3 regions of the Bradyrhizobium sp. USDA 3256 genome follow, and region 3 is predicted to be linked to each of the others. Evidence: predicted binding sites of a transcription regulator. Region 3 holds the regulator's gene; each other region holds the start of a gene.
The links. The regulator PhoB, encoded in region 3, activates phosphate uptake and scavenging genes when phosphate is short. The targets are predictions, from matches to a motif close to TGTCATNNANCTGTCAT.
Positions count from the first base shown of each region.

Region 1: phnF (phosphonate metabolism transcriptional regulator PhnF) is a predicted target of PhoB. The motif match lies at 1,875-1,891, and genes of this name have one in related genera.
Region 2: ACVWY5_RS20375 (OprO/OprP family phosphate-selective porin) is a predicted target of PhoB. The motif match lies at 3,112-3,128, and genes of this name have one in related genera.

Region 1 is NZ_JBSSAE010000002.1:1,371,332-1,376,871, reverse strand. Features, by position in the region: gene ACVWY5_RS08240 (carbon-phosphorus lyase complex subunit PhnI) at 1-725, opposite strand, end outside; gene phnH (phosphonate C-P lyase system protein PhnH) at 729-1,337, opposite strand; gene phnG (phosphonate C-P lyase system protein PhnG) at 1,342-1,803, opposite strand; gene phnF (phosphonate metabolism transcriptional regulator PhnF) at 1,920-2,645, shown strand; gene phnE (phosphonate ABC transporter, permease protein PhnE) at 2,814-3,662, opposite strand; gene phnE (phosphonate ABC transporter, permease protein PhnE) at 3,659-4,543, opposite strand; gene phnD (phosphonate ABC transporter substrate-binding protein) at 4,623-5,540, opposite strand, start outside.
Region 2 is NZ_JBSSAE010000002.1:3,939,222-3,944,761, forward strand. Features, by position in the region: gene ACVWY5_RS20365 (replication-associated recombination protein A) at 154-1,488, opposite strand; partial or broken gene ACVWY5_RS20370 (DegQ family serine endoprotease) at 1,485-2,844, opposite strand; gene ACVWY5_RS20375 (OprO/OprP family phosphate-selective porin) at 3,186-4,784, shown strand; gene ACVWY5_RS20380 (winged helix-turn-helix transcriptional regulator) at 5,112-5,489, opposite strand.
Region 3 is NZ_JBSSAE010000002.1:8,612,234-8,617,773, reverse strand. Features, by position in the region: gene argF (ornithine carbamoyltransferase) at 1-304, opposite strand, end outside; gene ACVWY5_RS42470 (aspartate aminotransferase family protein) at 304-1,512, opposite strand; gene ACVWY5_RS42465 (GcrA family cell cycle regulator) at 1,999-2,511, shown strand; gene phoB (phosphate regulon transcriptional regulator PhoB) at 2,741-3,451, opposite strand; gene phoU (phosphate signaling complex protein PhoU) at 3,581-4,297, opposite strand; gene pstB (phosphate ABC transporter ATP-binding protein PstB) at 4,404-5,222, opposite strand; gene pstA (phosphate ABC transporter permease PstA) at 5,219-5,540, opposite strand, start outside.

The DNA.
Region 1 (5,540 bases), 7.2 Mb from region 3:
CCCGCGTCCTCGGCGAAGAACTCGACCTCGACCTCGCCGAAGCGGATCTCGCCGGCGAACGGGTGGTTGCGGCCATAGCCGCGCTGCGTCGAGTAGCCGAGCGCGAGCAGGAAGCCCTCATCGCCGCGCGCCAGATTCTGCAGCCGCAAATCGCGGTCGGCCGGAAAGCTCAGCGGCTCGCGCGTGAGGTCGCCGACCGGCGTGTTGCTATCTGCCTGCGGTGAGGATTCGATCAGGCCATCGCGGCCGAGAATGTCGGTCACCCGCGGCGTGGCGGCCTGCGAGGCGTCCGCGGTCGCCGGCTGCTCCGGCACAAAGCCTTGCGCGAGCTGCGGATCGAGCAGGCGATGGGTGTAGTCGAAGGTCGGGCCCAGGATCTGGCCGCCCGGAACGTCCTTGAAGGTCGAGGAGATCCGCCGCCGCACCTGCATCTCGCCGGTGTTGACCGGCTCAGTGGCGCCGAAGCGCGGCAGCGTGGCGCGGAAGGCACGGACCAGGAAGATCGCCTCGATCATGTCGCCGCGCGCCTGCTTGATCGCGAGCGCCGCGAGCTCGCGGTCGTAGAGCGAACCTTCGGTCATCACGCGATCGACACCGAGCGCGAGCTGCTCGGAAATCTGTGCCAGCGTCACCTCGGGCACGTCGCGGTCGCCGCGCCGCTCATGCGCGAGCAGCCGATGGGCATTCTCGATGGCGCGCTCGCCTCCCTTGACGGCTACATACATCGCTTACACTCCGCTTGCGATCAGCCGCGTGGTGCGCGGGATCGCCACAATGGCATCGTCATGGACCAACACGACATCGATGCCGCGCGGGAACAAGGCTTCGTTGATCGCAAGCCGCTGGAACAGGTCGCGCGGCTTGAGCATCGCCTGCAGCACGGCGCTGCCGTCGATGCCGGGTCCTTTCAGCTCGAAGGCCGGCCCCTGCGACAGGCTGTCGACCTGCAGGATCAGCGTGGTCGAGCGGTCAGGATACTCGCTGCTGCCGAACGCAAAGCGATCGAGCGCCGGCAGGTTCGCGGCATCGCCGATCAGCGCGAAGCTCGCGATCGAGGAATCGGTGATCACCGGCGCGCTGGCGTGAAACTTCAGCCAGCGGGCGACGTCCGGCGTCGCCGACATCGCCGCGTCGAGCCAGATCGGCGTATCGTGATCGAACAGCGTCAGCGCGATCGCGGCCGAGCCGCGCATCATGCCGGCCGGCGTTCCGACATCAGCGGCGACGCGCTGCACGCTGCCCGGGCGCGCCATCGCATCCATCACGGAACGGAAGGTCGACTGTGCCGACAGCACCTTGTCGGCAAAGCCCGCGGGCATTTCGGCAATCGTCGTCATTGCATCATCCCTCACCGCGCACCATCGTGTAGAAATCGACCCGCGTCGCCGCGGTTTCCGCTGCCTTGCGGCCGCGTTCGGCGTTCATGGCGACGCGCAGCGGCCCAATCACCTTGGCCTCCACCTCGCCGGACAACTCCGCCGACTGCACCATGGCGTCGCACAGCGCGATCATCTGCGCCTTCCGCGCGTCGCGGCCGAGCGTGTAGCCGAAGCCGACCTCGCCAGTCGCAAGCCGCACCGCCGCGCGCGACACCGTCGCCTCGCCGAGATTGAACGGCGCACCGTCGCCGCCGATCCGCCCGCGCAGCATCACAAGGCCGTTTTCCGGCTCACGCAGGTTCTCATGCGCGGGCACTGCGATCGCCGCCAGCCTGCCGGCGATGTCCGCAGCGGCGGCGTGCGCCAGCACGGTCATCGCGGCCTTGCGCTGGGCTTGTTTGCTGTTTGGTCCGATCGAACTCATGGGCAAACCTTTGGGCAACCTTGCTTGCATCAAGTTGTCTATGATACTAGACAACTTGATAGCGGAGCGCCATGACTGTTTCGTGACAAACCAAAGATTTCTGGTATCACCGCGCCATGAGCATGCAGGAAAGTTCCGGCGTCGCCTTGTGGCGGCAGGTCGCCGACGGCATCGAGCGCGGCATCGCTGACGGCCGCTTTGCCGCCGGCGAAAAGCTGCCCGGCGAGATGGAGATCGCCGAGACGTACCGGGTCAACCGGCACACCGTGCGGCGGGCGCTCGCCGCATTGGCCGAGCGCGGCCTGGTGCGCGCCGAGCGCGGCAGCGGCACCTATGTCGAAGCCCAGCGCCTCGCCTATCCCTTGCGCTCACGCACGCGGTTTTCCGAGATTGTCGGCGCCGGCGGCCACGAGCCGCGCGGCCAGCTGATCGATGCGAGCAGCGACACCGCCAATCGCGAGATCGCACGCGAGCTCGGGCTGAAGATCGGTGCGCCGCTGATCCGGATCGAAGCGGTGCGGCTCGCCGACCGGACGCCGATCTGCGTTTCCACCACCTGGCTGTCGGCCGAGCGGTTTCCTGATGCCGGCAGCGTATTCGCCAACGTCCGCTCGATGACGAAGCTGCTCGGGCATTACGGCGTCAAGGACTACCACCGCGCCTCGACCCGGATCACCGCAGCGATCGTCGATGCGACCGACGCCGCGCGGCTCGACCTGCCGCTGGGCCGGCCGGTGCTGGTGGTCGACGCAACCGACGTCGACATGCTGGACCAGCCGCTGGTGACCAAGCGTTCGCGCTTCGCCGCCGAGCGCGTGGAATTTCTGGTCGAGAACGGTTGACGATGAGCACTTCTCCCTCGCCCCGCTCTGGCGGGGAGAGGGTGGGGGTGAGGGGCTGTCTCCGCGAATCCGGAAGCTGTGAGTCCCCGGAGAGTCCCCCTCACCCGGAGTTTGCGCCACGCGAAAATTCCGGCCTCTCCCCGCACGCGGGGAGAGGCGAAGAAGAAGCTACACCACCGCACGCTGCCCGATGATCGCAAAGCGCAGCTTGCTCGAGATGAAGTCGATCGCGGCAACTGCGATCAGGATCATCAGGATCAGGAACGACACCTTCTGCCATTCCAGCACGCGGATCTGCTCGGCGAGCTGCAAGCCGATGCCGCCGGCGCCGACGATGCCGATGATGGTCGCCGAACGGGTATTCGACTCGATGAAGTAGAGCACCTGCCCGGCGATCACGGGCAGCACCTGCGGCAGCAGGCCGAAGCGGATTTCGTGCAGGGCGTTGCCGCCGGAGGCGCGAATGCCCTCGACCTGCTTGCGATCAGCCGCCTCGATCGCCTCCGAGAACAGCTTTCCGAACGCGCCGAAGTCGGACACCATGATCGCGAGCACGCCGGCGAACGGGCCGAGACCGACGACGTTGATCCAGACCAGCGCCCAGATCAGCGTATCGACGCCGCGGATCGAGTCCAGGAAGCGGCGCACCGGAAAGCGGATCAGGTTCGAGGGGATGATGTTGCGCGCCGCCAGCAGGCTGACCGGCAGCGCCAAAACCGCGGCAAGCGTGGTGCCGAGCACCGCGATCGACAGCGTCTCGCCGAGCGCCTGCATGTAGAGCGGAAACGACGAGCCCGGATTCGGCGGAAGCATCAGCATGGTGATCCAGCCGAGCTGGCCGAGGCCCGCGATCAGCCTGGACGGCGAGAAGTCGAGATCGACCAGGCCGAACACGAAGATCGCGAGCGCCGCCGCGATCATGGCTGGCATCGCCAGCCGTGCCGATGCGGGACGTTCGAAGACGCCGGGGTACTTCGCGCGCAGTTCCGTGGTGTCCGGCCTCGGCATCTGGCTCATCGACGGGTCTCCTTGCCGAACAGCCGGCCGCGCAGCCAGCCGGTCGAAATGTCGATGATGAAGACCGTGACGATGATGGTGATGAGGATGGCGCTGACGTCGGAATAGTAGAACTTGCGGATCGCGACCACCAGCTCCTGGCCGATGCCGCCGGCGCCGACGAAGCCCATCACCGACGCCTCGCGGACGTTGATCTCGAAGCGCAGCAGCGCATAGCTGGCATAGCCGGCGGAGACCTGCGGCAGCACGGCAAAGCGCATGCAGGACAGCCAGCTCGCGCCGGTGGAGCGGATGCCCTCGACCGGCTTCATGTCGGCATTCTCGACGATCTCGGCAAACAGCTTGCCGAGCGCCCCGGTGGTGTGGATCGCGATCGCCAGCACGCCGGCCATCGGCCCGAGGCCGAACGCGATCACGAAGATCAACGCGAACACGATGCCAGGGACGGTGCGGGCGAATTCCAGCAGGCGGCGGATCGTGAAACGTGCCCACGGGCCCGGCGACGTATTCTGGGCCGCGAAGAAATTGAGCGCGAAGGCAAGCACGGCACCCGTCAGCGTGCCGACATAGCTGATCAGGATCGTCTCGCCGAGCATCTTCAGCCACTTATGCCAACCCCAGAACCATTCGGCGGGATCGGTCCAGACCCGCGCGCCGGAATCCAGCGTCAGGATGCGATCGAAATAGCTGACGAAATTGCCGAAATAGGTGAACAGCGTGCGCAGGTTCACTTCGGCGCCGAACGCCGCGATCACCAGCACCGCACAGAATGCCGCCGTTGCCAGCGCGGCCTTCAACCGCTTGCGTGCGACGGACTTGCGGTAGGCGTCCTCCAATGTCGCCAGTTGCTGCGCTGGAAGAATGGATACGGCGGTCGCCATCGACGCGTGCCAGTCCGGTTCGAAGTTGAGTGGAAAGGGCCGGGCTATACGCCCGGCCCTCGTGACGTCAGGCGTGCGATCAGCTCGCCTTCTTGCGCAAACCGTCGACGAACTTGATCAGCTCGATGGTGCCGTCCCAATCCTTGGTGGTGGCGGGATGGAAGCCCTTCTTCTGACCGTCGGACAGACGGTCGAAGGCGGCTTTGTCCTTGGTCGGGGCGTCGAAGAAGGCCTTTGCGATCGCGGCCTTCAGGTCCTCCGGAAGATCGGTGTTGTACGCATAGGGGCCGTTGATGATCAGCGCCGACTTGTGGATGATGCGGAAATCATCCTTCTTCATCGCCGAGCCGTCGGCATTCTTCAGCATGCCCTTGGTCAGCATCTGGGCGAGCGTGGAATCGTCCTCGTTGGTCCACTGGTTGGCGGCCACATCAACGGTTCCCTGCGACAGCGCCAGGACGGCGTTCTCGTGGCTGCCGGTGAACACGACCTTGCCGAAATAGCCTTCGGCGTTCGCGATGCCCATCTTGTTGAGTTCGAAGCGCGGCACGTTGTTGCCGGACGTCGAGTTCGGATCGACCAGGCCGAGATTCTTGCCTTTCAGGTCCTCGACCGTCTTGTACGGGCTCGACGCCTTGACGAAGAACACCGAGTAATAGCCGGTCGAACCGTCGGCGTTCATATCGTTGGCGAACGCGTCGGTCTTGACGCCGGTCAGGCGCGCGCGAGAGAACGAGGCCGAGCCGTAGCTGGCGATCTGGATGTTGCCGGCGCGCTGGCCTTCGATGACGGCCGCGTAGTCGTTGGCAATGCGCAGCGTGACCTTCACGCCGAGCTCCTTCGACAGATACGCCACGAACGGCGTCCAGCGCTCGGTGACCCCGGAGGCGTTCTCGGCCGGCACCACCGCGAAGGTGAGCTCCGGGTATTTTGCTTTCCAGTCCTGCGCGGAGGCCGAACCGGCAAATGCCAGCGCGGCGGCGCCAGCCAGAATGAT
Region 2 (5,540 bases), 4.7 Mb from region 3:
CAGCGCGCGCTGCCAAAATAGCGAAAACAACCCCATGCAAAGCAGCCAGCGGCGGCCGGCGTTGCACCAAGCAACTTGACACGTCGGGCAACTCAGGGATACTCTTCTAATATTCCGAAATTATACAAGTGTTGCTCGCCCAAATCTCTTGCTCTAGCTCCCGCCCCGTTCCTTGCGCAGCCGCTGCCAGTAATCCAGCCGCTTGCGGATCTCGCGCTCGAAGCCGCGGTCGGGCGGATCGTAGAAGGTCTGGCGACCCAGCGCTTCCGGGAAATAGTCCTGGCCGGAGAACGCGTCGGGCGCGTCGTGATCATATTGATAGCCGGTGCCGTAACCCTCCGACTTCATCAGCTTGGTCGGCGAATTCAGAATGTGCTTCGGCGGCAGTAGCGAGCCGCCCTGCTTCGCGGTCTGCATCGCGGCGCCGAACGCGGTGTAGACCGCGTTCGATTTCGGCGCGGTGGCGAGATAGACCACGGCCTGCGCGATCGCGAGCTCACCTTCCGGCGAGCCGAGGAAGTCGTAGGCATCCTTGGCGGCGTTGCAGACCGCCAGCGCCTGCGGATCGGCAAGGCCGATGTCCTCGACCGCCATGCGCACCACGCGCCGCGCCAGGAACAGCGGATCCTCGCCGGCATCGAACATGCGCGCGAGATAGTACAGCGCCGCATCCGGATCGGAGCCGCGCACCGACTTGTGCAGCGCCGAGATCAGATTGTAATGGCCGTCGGCCGACTTGTCGTAGATCGGCGCGCGGCGCTGCAGGATGGCCTGCAACTGCTCGGCGTTGAACACCTCGCCCTTGCGGGCGGCGCGCCAGACCTCTTCGGCCAATGTCAGCGAGGCGCGGCCGTCGCCGTCGGCCATCCGCACCAGCGCGGCGCGCGCCTCGGCATCGAGTGGCAGCTGCTTGCCCTCGATCTTCTCGGCATTGGCGAACAGTTTCTCGATCGCCGCCGTATCGAGCGAGTGAAACACCAGCACGCGGGCGCGCGACAGCAACGCCGCGTTGAGCTCGAAGGACGGATTCTCCGTGGTGGCGCCGACCAGCACCACGGTGCCGTCCTCCATCACGGGCAGGAAGGAATCCTGCTGCGCGCGGTTGAAACGGTGCACCTCGTCGACGAACAGCAGCGTGCCCTTGCCGGTCTCGCGGCGGGCCCGCGCGGCATCGAACGCCTTCTTGAGATCGGCGACGCCGGAGAACACCGCGGAGATCTGCTCGAAATGCAGCTCGGTGGCGTCGGCCAGAAGCCGCGCCACGGTGGTCTTGCCGGTGCCGGGCGGTCCCCAGAACACCAGCGAGCCCAGCGTGCGCGTCTCCAGCATCCGCGTCAGCGCGCCGTCGGGGCCGAGGATGTGATCCTGGCCGACGACATCGGCCAGCGTGCGCGGACGCAGCCGGTCCGGCAGCGGGTGCGGCGCGTCCTGCTCCATCCCCGCCGCAGCGAAGAGATTGCTGGCTTCGTGCGGTCGCTTTGGGCTCATCCGCCGAGCGTCACGTTGATCTGCTGGCCGCCGCGCACCAGCGTGATGCGCCAGACCCGCGACCCCGTTTTCGAGGCCTTCTCGAGGTCGCTGGTCCGCGCAATCTTCTCGTTGTTGACCGCGAGAATGATGTCGCCCTTCTGGAAGCCGACATTAGCGGCGGTGCCGTCATCGGCCAGCTCGGTCACCACGACGCCCTCGGCGCCCGCGTCGAGATGCAGCTCATCGGCCAGCGCCGGCGAGATATTGGCGACCCTGGCGCCCTGGAACGGCGAGCGCGCGGTCAGCACGATCTCGTCGCGATTGGTGTCGGGCGCGGTCTCCAGCGGCACGGTAAGCTTCACCGGCTTGCCGGCGCGCTGCACCTCGATCTCCGCGTTGCCGCCGAGTGGACGGGTCGCGAAGCGGTAGTCGAACGCGTTGGGATCGTCGATCGGCGTGCCGTCGATCCCGATGATCAGGTCGGAGAGCTTGAGCCCGGCCTTCGCCGCCGGGCTGTTCGGCGCGACATTGGCGACCAGCGCGCCGCTCGGCAGCTTCAGTCCCAGCGTCTCCGCGATCTCAGGCGTGACCGCCTGCAGCCGCGCGCCGAGCCATGGCCGCTTCACCGCCTTGCCGCCGCTCTTGGCGGAGGCCACGACCACGCGCACCATGTTGGCGGGAATCGCAAAGCCGATGCCCTGCGAGCCGCCGGAGCGCGAGAAGATCGCGGTGTTGATGCCGGCGAGCCGGCCGGTCATGTCGACCAGCGCGCCCGCCCGAATTGCCGGGATTGATCGCCGCGTCGGTCTGAATGAAGAATTGATAATCCGTGATCCCGACTTGAGTGCGCGCCAGGGCCGAAATGATGCCGTGCGTCACGGTCTGGCCGACGCCGAATGGATTGCCGATCGCCAGCACGACGTCACCGACCTGCAGCTGGTCGGAGTTGGCGAAGTCGAGCGTTGCGAATTTTTCCTTGTTGGTGTTCTTCAGCCGCAGCACCGCAAGGTCGGTGCGGCTGTCCTTCAGCACGATCTCGGCCTCGTATTCGCGCTTGTCGGCGAGCGAGACCTTCACCTGGTCGGCGCCCTCGATCACGTGATTGTTTGTGACCACGAGGCCGGAGCCGTCGACCATCACGCCGGAGCCGAGCGAGCGCTGCATCTGCTCGGGCTGCTGTCCCGGCACGCCGAAGAAGCGGCGAAAAATCGGATCGTCCAGGAATGGATTGCGGTTCTGCACGGTCTTGGCGGCGTAGACATTGACCACCGCCGGCTGCACCCGCTGCACGATCGGCGCATAGGACAATTGCAGCTCGGCCTGCGAGGACGGCACGCGGCGATCCTGGGCCGCGGCTGCGGAAAGATTCCCCATGAAGGCCAACGTGCACAGAGCGGATACGGCAACAAAGCGGACAGGTCGGAGCATTCTCACCTCTCGTGGAAACGCCGGAATATAGGCGTGTTCGCCGGGCAATTGAAGGGCGCCCGGCCGGATAACTGGCCCCCCGCCGGACCGGTGCACAACCCGCGGCAGCCGCGTTGAAGCGCGCCGCCAAGCTTCTATGATGGCTGTCATCTCACTGCGCCGCTCCGCTTGTTGCCTGCGGACCACAAGCGGAACTGCGATGCCCGGAAGCACTGTCGTGCGTCAGTCACGATACGCTCCTAGGACCGTTCAGTGAGTGGGGACTTCAAACACAACAGGGGTGCACGATGGGTGCGACAAAAGTTGGTGCAATCGCCATAGGCCTGGCAGGGGCGCTCGCCGCCTCGCCGGCCTATTCACAATCGGCCGGAGGCGGCAGCGATGCGGAGATCGCGCTACTGAAGCAGCAGCTGAAGATGCTCGAACAGAAGCTCGACAGACTGCAGAAGCAGACCAACGCCAATACCGCAACCGCCGCCAGCGCGAACGCCAATGCGAAGGCGGCGGATGCCAAGGCCGCGCGAGTGGCGAGCGCCAACGCCGCGATCCCGGTGAAAGGCCCGGTCGCGCCGTCCGGCGTCGTTGTGACGATGCCGAACAACCGGCCGACGATCTGCACCGCGGACGAACAGAACTGCGTTGCGATCACGAGTCGCGTGCATTGGGATGTCGGCGGCTACGACTATCGTCCGAACACCGCAGGCACCTCGCCGCAGAAGCTCGACAGCGGCGAGAACGTCCGCCGCGCGCGCATCGGCATCGTCGGCAAATTCTTCGGCGACTGGAATTACTCGCTGATCTACGATTTCGGCGGCTCGTCCGACGGCTTCGGCGGCGCGGCACCGGGATCGCTGCCCGGCGGCGGCACCTCGGGCATCGAGAATGCGTATCTGAGCTACACCGGCTTCAAGCCGTTCGGCGGCAAGATGGCGATCGAAGGCGGCATCATGGACGTGCCGTGGACGCTCGACGAAGCGACCAGCTCCAACGACATCCTGTTCATGGAGCGCGCCTCGGTCGGCATCATCGCCCAGAACATCGCCGCCGGTGACTTCCGTTCGGCCGCCGGCACCCGCTGGTGGAACGACCAGTTCTGGATCGGCGGCTATGTCACCGGACCAACGTCGGGCGCCATCCACTCCGCGTCCTCCGCCTCGCCGGCCGGCACGTCCGAGCAGTATGGCGGGGTCATCCGCGTCGCCGGCAATCCGATCAGCGGCAAGAACTATTCGGTGCACATCGGCGCCGATGCGGAATGGCTGGTGCAGCCGCCACGCAACCAGCTCACGCAGGCGCAGACGCTCACGCTCAGCGACCGGCCCGAGCTGCGCATCGATCCGACCACGCTGATCTCGACCGGTGCGATCGCCAACGTCTCCGGCGCGCAGGTCTACGGCGTCGAGGCCGCGGCGACCTATGGCCCGTTCATCGCGCAAGGCGAATATTACTGGTTCAATGTCGACCGCTCGGCGAACACGGGGCTGCCGCCATTCGGCGCGCCGAGCCTGAAGTTCGACGGCGGTTACGCGCAGGTCGGCTACGTGCTGACCGGCGAGAACCACGCCTACAACCCGGCGACGGCCTCCTATAGCGGGATCAAGCCGCATGATCCGTTCTCGCTCGCCGGCGGCGGCTGGGGCGCCTGGGAAATCGCCGGCCGCGTCAGCACGATGGACCTCAACGATCAGATCGCGCAGGCGGTCGGCGTCGCGGGCGGACGGCAGACCATCTACACCGCCGCGCTGAACTGGTACGTCAACAACAACGTCCGCTTCATGCTGAACTACCTGCACGGCGATATCGCCAAGCAGGCCTCGGCGACCTCGGCTGCGGACGTCGGCTCGAAGTTCGACGCGGTCGCGCTGCGCACGCAGGTTGCGTTCTGAGCTGATCGGAGCGGCCGTCAAGATCAACGGCCGGGAGCGACACCGCTCCCGGCCGTTACGCGCTGCCGAAATATCGAAAACAACCCATGCAAAGGAGCCGGCGGCAAAAGAACTTCGTCGTCCCGGACAAGCGCAGCGAAGCGGAGCGCAGATCCGGGACCCATAACCACAGGATCTGGCTTGACGAAGACTCGTGGTCGCTCGCCCGCGCCGCAACCGCTCCCTGGGGTTATGGGTCCCGGCCTACGCCGGGACGACACCGAACTTTTCATTTGCGAGTAACCTGCCCCTCGGCGCGTGGCCGGCCTGATTCAATTCAAACTTGAGCTACGCCGCGCGCTTCTTCTTCACGACGACCTCAGGCGCCGGCGCGCAAGACAGCCGCTCCTGATGCCCCTCGCCCCAGGCCTTCAAAATATCGATCACCGGGCGCAGGCTCTCGCCGAGTTCGGAAAGCGTGTATTCGACGCGTGGCGGCACCTCGGCATAGACCTTGCGGATCACGAGGCCATCGTCCTCGAGCGCGCGCAGCTGCTTGGTCAGCATGCGCTGGGTGATGCCGGGCATCCGCTTCCGCAGCTCGCCGAAGCGCTGGGTGCCGGCCTGCAAGTGGTAGAGGATCACGCCCTTCCATTTGCCGTCGATCAGGTCGAGCGCCGCCTCGACCGCGCAGCCCGGCCGGCGCGCAAAATTCTGCCGTTTCATCCAGTATTTTCCCAATAGTATACAAACAGGGACTAGTTCCCTGTTTTTACA
Region 3 (5,540 bases):
CGACATAGCGCGACAGCACGCGCGCGGTGTCCGCGATGGTCTCGCCGCGGCCGAGCTGCATCTCGGCGCCGGTCAGCATGATGGATTCACCGCCGAGCTGGCGCATGCCGACGTCGAACGACACCCTTGTGCGGGTCGACGGGCGCTCGAAGATCATCGCCAGCGTCTTGCCTTCGAGCGGCTTCCTGCCCTTCTCATGCGCCTTCAGCTTCGCCTTCATGGCGGCTCCGGCGGACAGCATGTTGCGCAGCTCGCCGAGCGGCAGCTCGTTGATATCAAGGAAGTGGCGGACCGGCTTGCTCATCATCCAGCCGCCTTCTTCGGCTGCGCCGCCGATAATGTCGCGCAGGCGCGCTCAAGCGCGGTGATCGACGTATCGATCTCGGCCTCGGTCACGATCAGCGGCGCCAGGAACCGCACCACATTGTCGCCGGCGCCGACGGTGAGCAGCTTCTCGCTGCGCAGCGCGGCGATCAGGTCGCCCGACGGCACCACGGCCTTGACGCCGATCAACAGCCCCTCGCCGCGCACCTCCGACAGCACACCGGGATAGCGGTCGACGACGGAAGCGAGCTTCTGCTTGAGCAGCAGCGACATCTTCTGCACATGCTCGAAGAAGCCGGGTTTCAGCATGACGTCGAGCACGGCATTGGCGGCGGCGACCGCGAGCGGATTGCCGCCGAAGGTCGAGCCGTGCGAGCCGGGCGCCATGCCGGCCGCAGCCTGCGCGGTCGCCAGCACTGCGCCGATCGGGAAACCGCCGCCGAGCGCCTTGGCCAGCGACATCACATCCGGCGTGACGCCCGTGCGCTTGTAGGCGAACAGCTCGCCGGTGCGGCCCATGCCGGTCTGCACCTCGTCGAAGGCAAGCAGCAGGCCGTGCTCGTCGCAGAGCGCGCGCAGCGCCTTGAAGAACGCCTGCGGCGCCGAGCGCACGCCGCCCTCGCCCTGCACCGGCTCGATCAGGATGCCGGCGGTGTGCGGACCGATCGCCTTCTTCACCGCCTCGATGTCGCCATGCGGCACCTGGTCGAAGCCGTCCATCGGCGGCCCGAAGCCCTCGAGATATTTCGCCGAGCCGGTCGCCGCCAGCGTGCCCAGCGTGCGGCCGTGGAAGGCGCCCTCGAAGGTGATGATGCGGTAGCGCTCGCCGTGGCCCTTGGAGAAGTGATAGTGGCGGACCAGCTTGATCACGCCCTCCATCGCTTCCGCGCCGGAATTGCAGAAGAACACGAAGTCGGCAAAGCTCTGCTCGCACAGCCGCGCGGCAAGCGCCTCGCCGTCCGGGCTCTTGAACAGGTTCGACATGTGCCAGAGTTTGGTCGCCTGCTCCTGCAGCGCCTTGACCAGATGCGGATGCGCATGCCCGAGCGCGTTGACCGCGACGCCCGAGGTGAAATCGAGATAGCGGTCGCCGTTGGTTGCGATCAGCCAGGCGCCCTCACCGCGCTCGAAGCCGAGATCGACCCTGGCGAAGACGGGGAGCAGATGCGACGTGGCAGCGTTGGTCATGGCGATCACTGACGGTTTGAAGCCGACAATTGCCGCGCGCCTTGACGCCAGCGCAGCAACGGCCAGCTTCGGAAAACAAAACGGCCGCCTTTGCGGGCGGCACGTGGCGGGCATTCTATGCTGCGGTCAGTAAGTGTCAATCGCCACGAAGTGGCCTTCCTGCAATGCGAAACGAGCGCAATCCGGAGCATTCCGGTGCGGTGGAAAAGCCTCATCGAAATGCTTAACTGTGTGGGAACATGTGGACGCACGGCCGCGGACTCTTGCGCCTGAGTCACGCCATATTGTAGCGTTTGGCCTGTCGGGTACGACATCTCGTGCGGCGGTACTGGACCCTCTAAGTAGCCTTCGTGTCTCGCGTAAACGTTCGGGCGCAACACCGTGCCCGGCGAGGGCTAAGGGATTCTGGCCGCAGGGATATTTGTCCAGATTGGCTCGCAGCGCCGCTCCAACGATTGGCCGGCGCTACGCGAAGGGAAGAATGCGATGACTGTATTGACCTGGTCCGACGATCGCGTCGAGCAGCTGAAGAAGCTCTGGGAGTCCGGCCTGTCGGCCAGCCAGATCGCGGCGGAACTTGGCAATGTGACGCGAAACGCCGTGATCGGCAAAGTGCATCGGCTCGGCCTCTCCGGCCGCGCCAAGGCGCCCTCCACGGCCGCGCCGCGGCAGCGCAAGGCTCGCCCCGCCCAGCACATGATGCGGGTGGCGCGACCGGTCTCGCGCGGCAACACCGCGCTGGCGCACGCCTTCGAGGTCGAAATGGAGCCCGATCCGATCTCCTACGACAATGTGGTGCCAATGAGCCAGCGGCTCTCGCTGCTCGAGCTGAACGAGGCCACCTGTCATTGGCCGGTCGGCGATCCCTCGAGCCCGGAATTCTTCTTCTGCGGCGGCAAGGCGCTCGCCGGCCTGCCCTATTGCGCGCATCACTCGCGCGTCGCCTACCAGCCCGCCGCCGATCGCCGCCGGCCGTCGGCGAAACCGCAGATCAAGTGAGCACTCGGGAAAACGTCGGAAGACCTCAAAAACAAATCCCCGCGAAAGCGGGGATTTTTTTGTGTGACGCAGCCCGGCTATATCACCAGCGTCGTCCCGGTGCATGCCGGGACCCATACGCCGCGGCCGGCGCAATCGGCAAGCGGCCAGACGGCTTTCTAACAACGCCCATTGGTGGCTATTGATCCCGGCTTTCGCCGTGTTGCGGTTTATGAATGCCGCTTGGCCGTTACGGCTGCGGCTCGGCCTTGGCAAAGCGGTCATCGAGCGCGTAGCCGGCGCCGCGCACGGTGCGGATCGGGTCCTGCTCGCGGCCGGGATTGAGGAGCTTACGCAGACGGCCGATATGCACGTCGACGGTGCGCTCATCGATGTAGATGTCGCGGCCCCAGACGCTGTCGAGCAGTTGCTCGCGGCTGAAGACGCGGCCGGGATGCTCGAGAAAGAATTCGAGCAGGCGATACTCGGTCGGCCCGAGATCGATCGGACGGCCCGAGCGCGCCACGCGGCGCTTCTCGCGGTCGAGCTCGATGTCGCCGTAGGTCAACACGGTCGCAAGCCGCTCCGGGCTGGCGCGGCGCAAGAGGCCCTTCACCCGCGCCAGCAGCTCCGGCACCGAGAACGGCTTGACGATGTAATCGTCGGCGCCGGTGGCAAGCCCGCGTACGCGCTCGCTTTCCTCGCCGCGCGCGGTCAGCATGATGATCGGAAGTTGCTTGGTCTCGGGCCGCGCCCGCAGGCGGCGGCACAGCTCGATGCCGGACAGGCCCGGCAGCATCCAGTCCAGCACCACGAGGTCGGGAACGCGCTCCTTCAGGCGGGTGTCGGCATCGTCGCCGCGCCCGACCGTCTCGACATCGTAGCCTTCCGCATCGAGATTGTAGCGCAACAGCGTCGTCAGCGCTTCCTCGTCTTCGACTACCAGAATGCGTGCGCTCATCGGTTTAAGTTCTTTCTCTGTGGTGATCCGTTGCCCAGACGCAAACCGAAACGCTTACTTCCTTGAGCATAGTCCCCGCGGAAACGAGTTGTCGAAGGACAATCCGGTTCCGCGCTTGCCGATCAAGCCTCAGCTGCCCGGCACCGTGGTGGCAAAAGTGGTCATGTCGCCCTTCGGGCGCTTGTCGGTGATCTGCTGGCCCTCGATCATGTAGAATACGGTCTCGGCGATATTGGTGGCGTGATCGCCGATCCGCTCGATGTTCTTGGCGCAGAACATCAGATGGATGCAGAACGAGATGTTGCGCGGATCTTCCATCATGTAGGTGAGCAGTTCGCGGAACAGCGAGGTGCAGATCGCATCGACCTCCTCGTCGCCCTTCCAGACGTTCATCGCCGCCGGCAGGTCGTGCGCGGCATAGGCGTCGAGCACCGACTTGACCTGCGACAGCACGAGGTCGGTCATGTGCTCGAGGCCGCGGATCAGCTTCAGCGGCTGGAAATCGCTCTCCAGCGCCGCGACGCGCTTGCCCATGTTCTTGGCGAGGTCGCCGATCCGCTCGAGGTCGGTGGCGACGCGCATCGCGCTGACGATCTCACGCAGGTCGATCGCCATCGGCTGGCGGCGCGCGATCGTCAGCACCGCGCGCTCTTCGATGTTGCGCTGCAGATTGTCGATCTCGATGTCGGCGGCGACCACGCGCTTGCCGAGCGCGACGTCGCGACGGATCAGCGCGTCGACCGACTCGGTAATCATCCGTTCGACCAGGCCGCCCATCTCGGCGACCAGGCGGGTCAACTCCTGCAGGTCGCTGTCGAATGCCTTGGCGGTATGTTCAGAAGCCATCGCTTGTCTCCCTCAACCATGGTCCCGGGGATCATGGTTTCGTGTCCTGAATTTTAGCATGACCTGATCGGAAAACCGGTTGCCACTTTTCCGGATCATGCGCCGGTCAACCGAACCGGCCGGTGATGTAGTCCTGGGTGCGCCGATCGCTCGGTGAGGTGAAGATCTTGTTGGTGTCGTCGAACTCGATCAGCTCGCCGAGATACATGAAGGCGGTCTTGTCGGAGACGCGCGCCGCCTGCTGCATGTTGTGGGTGACGATCGCGATCGTGTAGTCCTCGGAGAGCTCCTGGATCAGTTCCTCGACCTTGGCGGTCGAGATCGGGTCGAGCGCCGAGCACGGCTCGTCGAACAGGATCACCTCGGGACGCACCGCCACGGTGCGCGCGATGCACAGCCGCTGCTGCTGGCCGCCGGAGAGCGACAGGCCGGAGGCGTTCAGCTTGTCCTTGACCTCGTTCCACAGCGCGCCGCCGCGCAGCGCCTTCTCGACCCGGTCGTCCATCTCGGACTTCGAAATCTTCTCGTAGAGGCGGATGCCGAAGGCGATGTTCTCGTAGATCGTCATCGGGAACGGCGTCGGCTTCTGGAACACCATGCCGACCCGCGCGCGTAACAAATTAAGATCGAGCTTGGGGTCGAGAATGTTGGTCTGGTCCAGCATCAGCTGGCCGACCGCGCGCTGGCCCGGATACAGGTCGTACATCCGGTTGAAGATGCGCAGCAGGGTCGACTTGCCGCAGCCGGACGGGCCGATGAACGCCGTGACGCGGTTGGTGCCGAGCGTAAGGTTGATGTTCTTCAGCGCGTGGTGCTCGCCGTAATAGAAGTTGAGGTTTCGCACCGTGACCTTCGGCGGCGCTTCCGGCAGCGGAACCTGGGGAACGTGGCCTGCGGCAGTCGTGGAGACGGAAAGCTCGGTCATTTTGCGGCCCTTTCGGCACCAAGGATACGCGCGCCGATATTCAACGCGAGCACGGTGAATGTGATGAGCAGCGCACCGCTCCACGCCAGCTCTTTCCAGTAGGCGTAGGGGCTCTGCACGAAGTTGTTGATGGTTACCGGCAGGTTGGCCATCGTCTTGGTCAGATCCAGGCTGAAGAACTGGTTCGACAGCGCGGTGAACAGCAGCGGCGCGGTCTCGCCAGCGACGCGGGCGGTCGCCAGCAGCACGCCGGTGATCAGACCCGATCGCGCAGCACGATAAGCGATCCGCTTGATCACCAGCGAACGCGGCAGGCCG